2 regions of the Janthinobacterium sp. P210005 genome follow, and region 2 is predicted to be linked to the other one. Evidence: predicted binding sites of a transcription regulator. Region 2 holds the regulator's gene; the other holds the start of a gene.
What was found. The regulator sigma-54, encoded in region 2, starts transcription at its own class of promoters, with help from an activator protein. The targets are predictions, from matches to a motif close to TGGCANGNAANCTGCTTT.
Positions count from the first base shown of each region.

Region 1: VPH40_RS02605 (circularly permuted type 2 ATP-grasp protein) is a predicted target of sigma-54. The motif match lies at 2,103-2,120, and genes of this name have one in related genera.

Region 1 covers NZ_JAZARC010000001.1:622,070-625,487, forward strand. Annotated here, with positions in the region: gene VPH40_RS02600 (alpha-E domain-containing protein) at 1-619, opposite strand, end outside; gene VPH40_RS02605 (circularly permuted type 2 ATP-grasp protein) at 613-2,067, opposite strand; gene VPH40_RS02610 (sensor histidine kinase) at 2,196-3,353, opposite strand.
Region 2 covers NZ_JAZARC010000002.1:193,007-196,424, forward strand. Annotated here, with positions in the region: gene VPH40_RS10855 (enoyl-CoA hydratase/isomerase family protein) at 1-760, opposite strand, end outside; gene hpf (ribosome hibernation-promoting factor, HPF/YfiA family) at 889-1,251, opposite strand; gene VPH40_RS10865 (RNA polymerase factor sigma-54) at 1,321-2,799, opposite strand; gene lptB (LPS export ABC transporter ATP-binding protein) at 2,804-3,418, opposite strand, start outside.

The DNA.
Region 1 (3,418 bases), on a different contig from region 2:
CGGAGCGCAGCAGGGCCGCCCAGTAGTAGAAATCGCGCTGGGTGATGTCTTTCGACGTGTCGCGCGCGCCGTGGAACTTCACGTCGAGGATGCGCGCCGTGTTGTCGGCCCGCTCCAGGAAGGTGCCCAGGCGGATGAAGTGGATGGCTTCATCCTTGAGCATGGTGCCCAGGGTCACGCCGCGCGACAAATGCGAGCGGTATTTCACCCATTCGAAGAACTGGCTGGGGTCCGTTTCCAGCAGATTGCTCTTCAGGCGCTTTTGCATGTCGAGCCAGGTGGCGTTCTGGATTTCCCACACTTCCGTCGTCAGGGTGCCCCGTACGGCGCGGGCGTTTTCGCGCGCGCCCGTCAGGCAGGCGAGGATGGAAGACGGGTTGTTCGGGTCGCGCACCATGAAATCGAGCACGTCGCGCGTGTGGAAGCGGCCATATTTGTGGTCGTACGCGCTTTGCAGCTCGGAAATACCCAGGGTGGCGCGCCAGCCTTGCTCCGCGTCCTGCTCCGATTGCGGCAGCATCGACGTCTGCATGTTGACGTCCAGCATGCGCGCCGTGTTTTCCGCCCGCTCCGTGTAGCGGGCCATCCAGAATAAATGATCGGCGGTGCGGCTCAGCATGTTTTCTCTCCTGCAAAAGCGGATGTGGCTTCCAATACCCAGGTATCCTTGGTGCCGCCCCCTTGCGAGGAATTGACCACCAGCGAGCCTTCGCCGAGGGCCACGCGGGTCAGGCCGCCCGGCACCATGGAAATTGTCTTGCCGGACAGCACGAACGGCCGCAAATCGATGTGGCGCGGCGCAATGCCGGCCTCGACATACGTGGGGCAGGCGGACAGGGCGAGTGTCGGCTGGGCAATGTAGCCGCCCGGATTGGCCAGCAGGCGCTGGCGGAAATCCTCGATCTGCGCCAGGCTGGACGCCGGCCCCACCAGCATGCCGTAGCCGCCCGCGCCATGCACTTCCTTGACCACCAGTGTCGGCAAGTTCGCCAGCACGTAGGACAAATCGGCCGGTTTGCGGCATTGGTAGGTGGGTACGTTGTTGAGGATCGGTTCCTGCGACAAGTAAAACTTGATCATGTCGGGCACAAAAGGATAGATCGACTTGTCGTCGGCCACGCCCGTGCCGATGGCGTTCGCCAGGGTCACGCGGCCCGCGCGGTACACGGACAGCAGGCCCGGCACGCCCAGCGACGAGTCGGAACGGAAAGCCAGCGGGTCGAGGAAATCGTCGTCCACGCGGCGGTAGATGACGTCGACCCTCTTCGGTCCCCGCGTCGTGCGCATGTACACGGAATTGTCGTTGACAAACAAATCCTTGCCTTCGACCAGTTCCACGCCCATTTGCTGGGCCAGGAACGCGTGCTCGAAGTAGGCGGAGTTGTACATGCCGGGCGTCATGACGACGACGGTCGGGTCGTCCACGCCCATGGGCGCCACGGAACGCAGGTTGTCGAGCAGCATGTCCGGATAATGGTCGACGGGGGCGATGCGGTTGCGGGCGAACAGTTCCGGGAACAGCCGCATCATCATCTTGCGGTCTTCCAGCATGTAGGACACGCCGGAGGGCACGCGCAAATTGTCTTCCAGTACATAAAATTCGCCCTGGCCGGCGCGCACGATGTCGACGCCCGCGATGTGGGCGTAGATGTCGGAAGCGACGGATATGCCCTGCATTTCCGGGCGGTATTGGGCATTCTTGTAGATTTGCTCGGCGGGAATGATGCCCGCCTTGATGATGTTTTGCTCATGATAAATATCATGGATGAACATGTTCAAGGCTTGCACGCGCTGCACCAGGCCCGTCTGCATCTGCGCCCATTCGGCGGCGGGGATGATGCGGGGGATGGTGTCGAACGGAATCAGGCGTTCCGTGCCGGCATCGTCGCCGTACACGGCGAACGTGATGCCGACCCGGCGGAACGTGAGGTCGGCTTCGGCCCGCTTGCGGGCGATGGTCTCGGGCGATTGCTGTTCCAGCCAATTGCTGAATTCACGATAGTGTTCACGTACCTTGCTGTCCGTACCCACTTCATTTGCAGTCATTTCATTGAAAAAATTTGCCATGTTGTGATTTCCCTTGAGCCGTGTCTGGGTATAGCTCAGCAGGAAGCGTGCCAACAGGGCGGGCGTGAACAGGTGTAAATATGACCACTTTTGTGGCGTCGCGCCATTCCTTGCACCAATTCGGTGCGCTAGGCGCCACTCTTGGGGACGTCGGCGGACGGGACGAAGGGGCGGCAATCGACGGGCACGTCGAAGATGAAGCTGGTGCCCGTTTCGGATGCGCTGTCGACGGCGATGCTGCCGCCGTGGCTTTCCGCCACGCTTTGCACGAAGGGCAGGCCGATGCCCCAGCCTGGCGCGGGGTTGTCGTTTTCGCGGCGCAAGTAGTCGAAGATGCGTGCGGCCTGTTCCGGCGCGATGGCCTGGCCGCCATTGTGGACGGTGACGATCAGCCGTTCGTGGACCGCTTCCACGTGCACGCTGATGGGCGTGTCGTCGCCATACTTGAGGGCATTGCCGAGCAGGTTTTCCAGCGCGCGCCGCAGCGAGTTCTCGCACCACCAGCCGGTGACGGCTTGCCCGCTGACCCGGCATTTGTCCGGCCGCTGCAAGTTGACCTGGCCGGCCACGGCATGTACCAGCGGCAGCACGTCGAATTGGCTCAGCACCAGCGGCAGTTGCTGGCCCTGGTGGTAGCTGAGGCCATCGAGCAATTCCTCGATCATGCTGTCGAGCCGCTTGCTGTGCTCGACAATCTTGTGCGCCAGCAATACCACCCGCTCCGGGTCGGCTGGCCTGAACAACAGCTGGGCGCTGGTGCTGATGACGGCCAGGGGATTGCGCATGTCGTGCGACAGGCCGGCCGCGACGCGGCGCCGGAAGCTTTCATGCATGCTGGTAAATTCGCGTATCGATTCGCGGATGCCCACGTCGATCGACTTGTTGATTACTTGCCAATCCTTGCTGCGCAGGGTGATGCCGGACTCATGCGCAGTGGCGGCGAAGCAGTCGCGGAAGATCTGGTATTCCTGGATCACCTGTTCCGGGCCGTAACTGGTCATGCGCGCCCGTTCGTTGCCATGCACGGCGGGCACGTTGCTGTTGCTGGCGGCGTTGTCGCGCGGGTGGCCGGGGGTGAGGGCTTCGGCCAGGTTGTCGAAAAAGGCCGGCAAGGTATTGATGAGTATGGGCGTGAGCAGCTGATCCGCGCCGCGCACGCTGGCGCGCACGCGCTGTTCCCAGGCCTCGAGGACGGCATCGCGCATGGCGAAGATGCGCTGCGCGCGCTGCAATGGCTGGTGCGCGCCGGCCTGGCGACCCGCGTGCTGATCCGTGCTAATGCTCACCTGGCCTCCCTGACCGCAGTGACTATGCTTGCAATAGTATGCGCCTAATCAGCCGGCGGGGAAAC
Region 2 (3,418 bases):
GCGAAGCCATGATGGCCGCCACGGAGCCGGCGCTGAAATGGCGGTCCAGCGCTGCGCGCGCCGTGGCCAGGGGAGAAACGCCTGCCTCGGCCTGGAATGGTGCCGCCAGCGCCTTGATGGCCACCGGCAAGGCCTCGCCCGGCGTCGATTCAAACAGGTCCAGCAGCGCCCCTATCTGCGCTTCGGGCAGGCAGACATCGGCCAGGCCCGTGTACAGGGCGTCGGCCGCGTTGATCGTCAAGCCCGTCAAGCCCAGGTACAGGCCCAGTTGGCCGGCCAGGCGGGACAGGAAATAACTGCCGCCCACGTCCGGGAACAGGCCGATATTGACTTCCGGCATGGCCATGCGCGTGCGGCCCGTCACGATGCGCAAGCGGTTGCCTGGCCCGGCTTGCGCCACGCCCATGCCGCCGCCCATCACCACGCCATCCATCACGGCGATATACGGTTTCGGGTAAAAATGAATTAAATGATTTAAAGCATATTCTTCCGTAAAGAAATCTTCCAACAGGGCGCTGCCGCCTTGCGGCGTGGCCAGACCCGCATCGTAAAAGAAACGGATGTCGCCGCCGGCGCACAGGGCTTTGTCGCTGCTGGAGCGGATCACGACGGCGTCCACCTGCGGATCGTCGCGCCAGGCCAGCAGGGCCGCGCTCAGGGCACGCACCATCTCCAGCGACAGGGAATTCAAGGCTTTCGGACGGTCGAGCACGATGTGCCCGGTGCGGTTGCGGATGGAAGTCTGGACGAAGTCGCTCATGGCAGGCAGGAAAGAAGTGAAAGTGCGAATATTCTAATGCCTGCGCGGGGAACATTGCGTTCCGCTGGGCGCAAAAAAGGGCGCAATGTGCGCCCTTAGTTGATCACAACTGCTGGAAGCGGGTGGCCTTAGACGGCGACGACGGCTTCTTCCTCGGAGTTGTCTGGCAGATGCTTGATCGCCTCTTTACCGTGCCCTTGCACTTTGGTTTTGTATTTCATCACTTGCCTATCGAGCTTGTCGATCAGCGTATCGATCGCGGCGTACAGGTCGTGCGCCAAGCTTTCCACATAGACAGTCTTGCCGCTCAAACGCAGGTTGACTTCAGCCTTTTGACGTTTTTCTTTCTCTTTGAGGTTATCCACGGTCAGAATCACGGCGATATCGATGACTTGATCGAAATGACGTTTCACGCGCTCCAGCTTCGTTTGTACGTATTCACGGATGGCTGGTGTCACTTCGAGATGATGTCCGCTGATGGTGAGATTCATACACACTCCTAAAGATGATCGGGTTCGTGCGGTCCATCCTATCCGGCCCGCAGAGGAACCGAAAAAAACTTACAAACACTTACGCAGGCTCACTGGCGGAATTTTTAATGCTTCCCGGTATTTGGCAACAGTACGTCGCGCAATCACCATGCCTTGTTCCCCCAGCATGTCCGCAATCTTACTGTCGGATAAAGGATTTTTAGGGTCTTCTGCTCCTGTCAGTTGCACGATCAATGCCCGTATCGCCGTCGATGACGCTTCGCCCCCCGCTTCGGTGGCGACGTGGCTACCAAAGAAATATTTCAACTCGAACATGCCGTGCGGGGTCAGCATGTACTTTTGAGTTGTTACCCGCGAGATAGTACTCTCGTGTAAACCCAGTGTATCAGCTATTTCACGGAGCACAAGGGGGCGCATGGCAACGGCCCCATGCGAGAAAAAGTTCTTTTGTCTTTCTACTATCGCCTGTGCCACGCGCAGGATCGTGTCGAAGCGCTGGCGCATGTTCTTGATCAGCCACTTGGCCTCCTGCAACTGTGCGCCCATGGCGCCCTCCCCCTTGCCCTGCTTGAGCAAGTTGGCGTACATGGCGTTGACGCGCAGGCGCGGCATGACGTCGTTGTTCAAGGTCACTTGCCAGCCATTGCGCGCGCGCTTGACGACGACGTCGGGCACCACGTAATCGGAAACGTCCGAGGCGAACACGGCGCCCGGATGCGGATTGCACTGGCGAATCACCGTCTGCGCTTCGCGCAAGTCTTCATCGTCGCAATCGAGGGCTTTTTTCAGCTTGTTGAAATCGCGCTGGGCAAACCAGGCCAGGTGCTTTTCCACGATCACGAGGGCCATGCGCCGCGTCACCATGGCGATGTGCGGCAAGCGCTTGATTTGCAGAGCCAGGCATTCGGACGCGTTGCGCGCGCCCACGCCCGGCGGATCGAAACTTTGCAGCAGCGACAAGGCCGTGCGCATCTCGTCGGCGTCGATTTCCAGCTCTTCCGGCAGGCGCGCCAGGATGTCGTCGAGCGACTCTTCCAGGTAGCCATTGTCGTCGAGCGCGTCGATGATCAGCTCGACCAGCGCGCGGTCGCGCAATTCGAGCACCGTCACGCGCATCTGCTCCATCAGGTGTTCGCGCAGAGTGCAGTGATGGGCCTCCAATTGCGGACGCGAATCTTCGTCGTCGGGCGCCTTGCCCCGGCTCGCCTCACTCCAGTCGCTGTCGCCGCCATCCGCGGCGGCCGGGCTGTCGCCCCCCTCGCCGTCAAACGCTTCCGCTTCGGCCGGCGCTACGGGCGCCTCCTGGCCTGGTGGCTGGGGCGGCGCTTCGGCCGGTGCGGCCGTGGAGCTCAAGGCCCCGTCGGACAGCAGGCGCAGCGAGCGGTCGAGCGGATCATCGAGGCGTTCGAGCAAGGGATTGTCCGTCAGCAATTGCTCGAGTTCCTGGTGCAATTCCAGAGTAGACAATTGCAACAGGCGTATCGATTGCTGCAACTGCGGCGTCAGTGCCAGGTGCTGCGAAGTGCGCAGCTGCAATGATTGTTTCATTGGCTTACATGCGGAAGTGTTCGCCCAGATAGACCCGGCGTACCGACTCGTTCGCAATGATGTCGTCGGGGCGTCCCGACGCCAGCACCGAGCCCTGGTTGATGATGTAGGCGCGGTCGCAAATACCCAGCGTCTCACGCACATTATGATCGGTGATCAGCACGCCGATATTGCGCTCCTTCAAGAAACGCACGATGCGCTGGATCTCGATCACGGCGATCGGATCGACGCCGGCGAACGGCTCGTCGAGCAGCACGAAACGGGGATCGGTGGCCAGCGCGCGGGCGATTTCCACGCGGCGGCGTTCGCCACCGGACAGGGACAGCGCCTGGTTCTCGCGCAGCTTTTCAATCTGCAAGTCGGCCAGCAATTTATCCAGCCGCTCCTCGATCTCGGCCTTCGTCAGCGGGCGGCCTTCGACGGTCTGGATTTCCAGCACGGCGCGGATATTGTCTTCCACCGTCAGCTTGCGGAAGACGGACGCTTCCTGCGGCAGGTAGGACAGGCCCATCTGCGCACGGCGGTGGATCGGCAGGCTGGAGATATCCACGCCGCTGATATCGATGCTGCCACCATCGGACGGCACCAGGCCGACGATCATGTAGAACGAGGTGGTCTT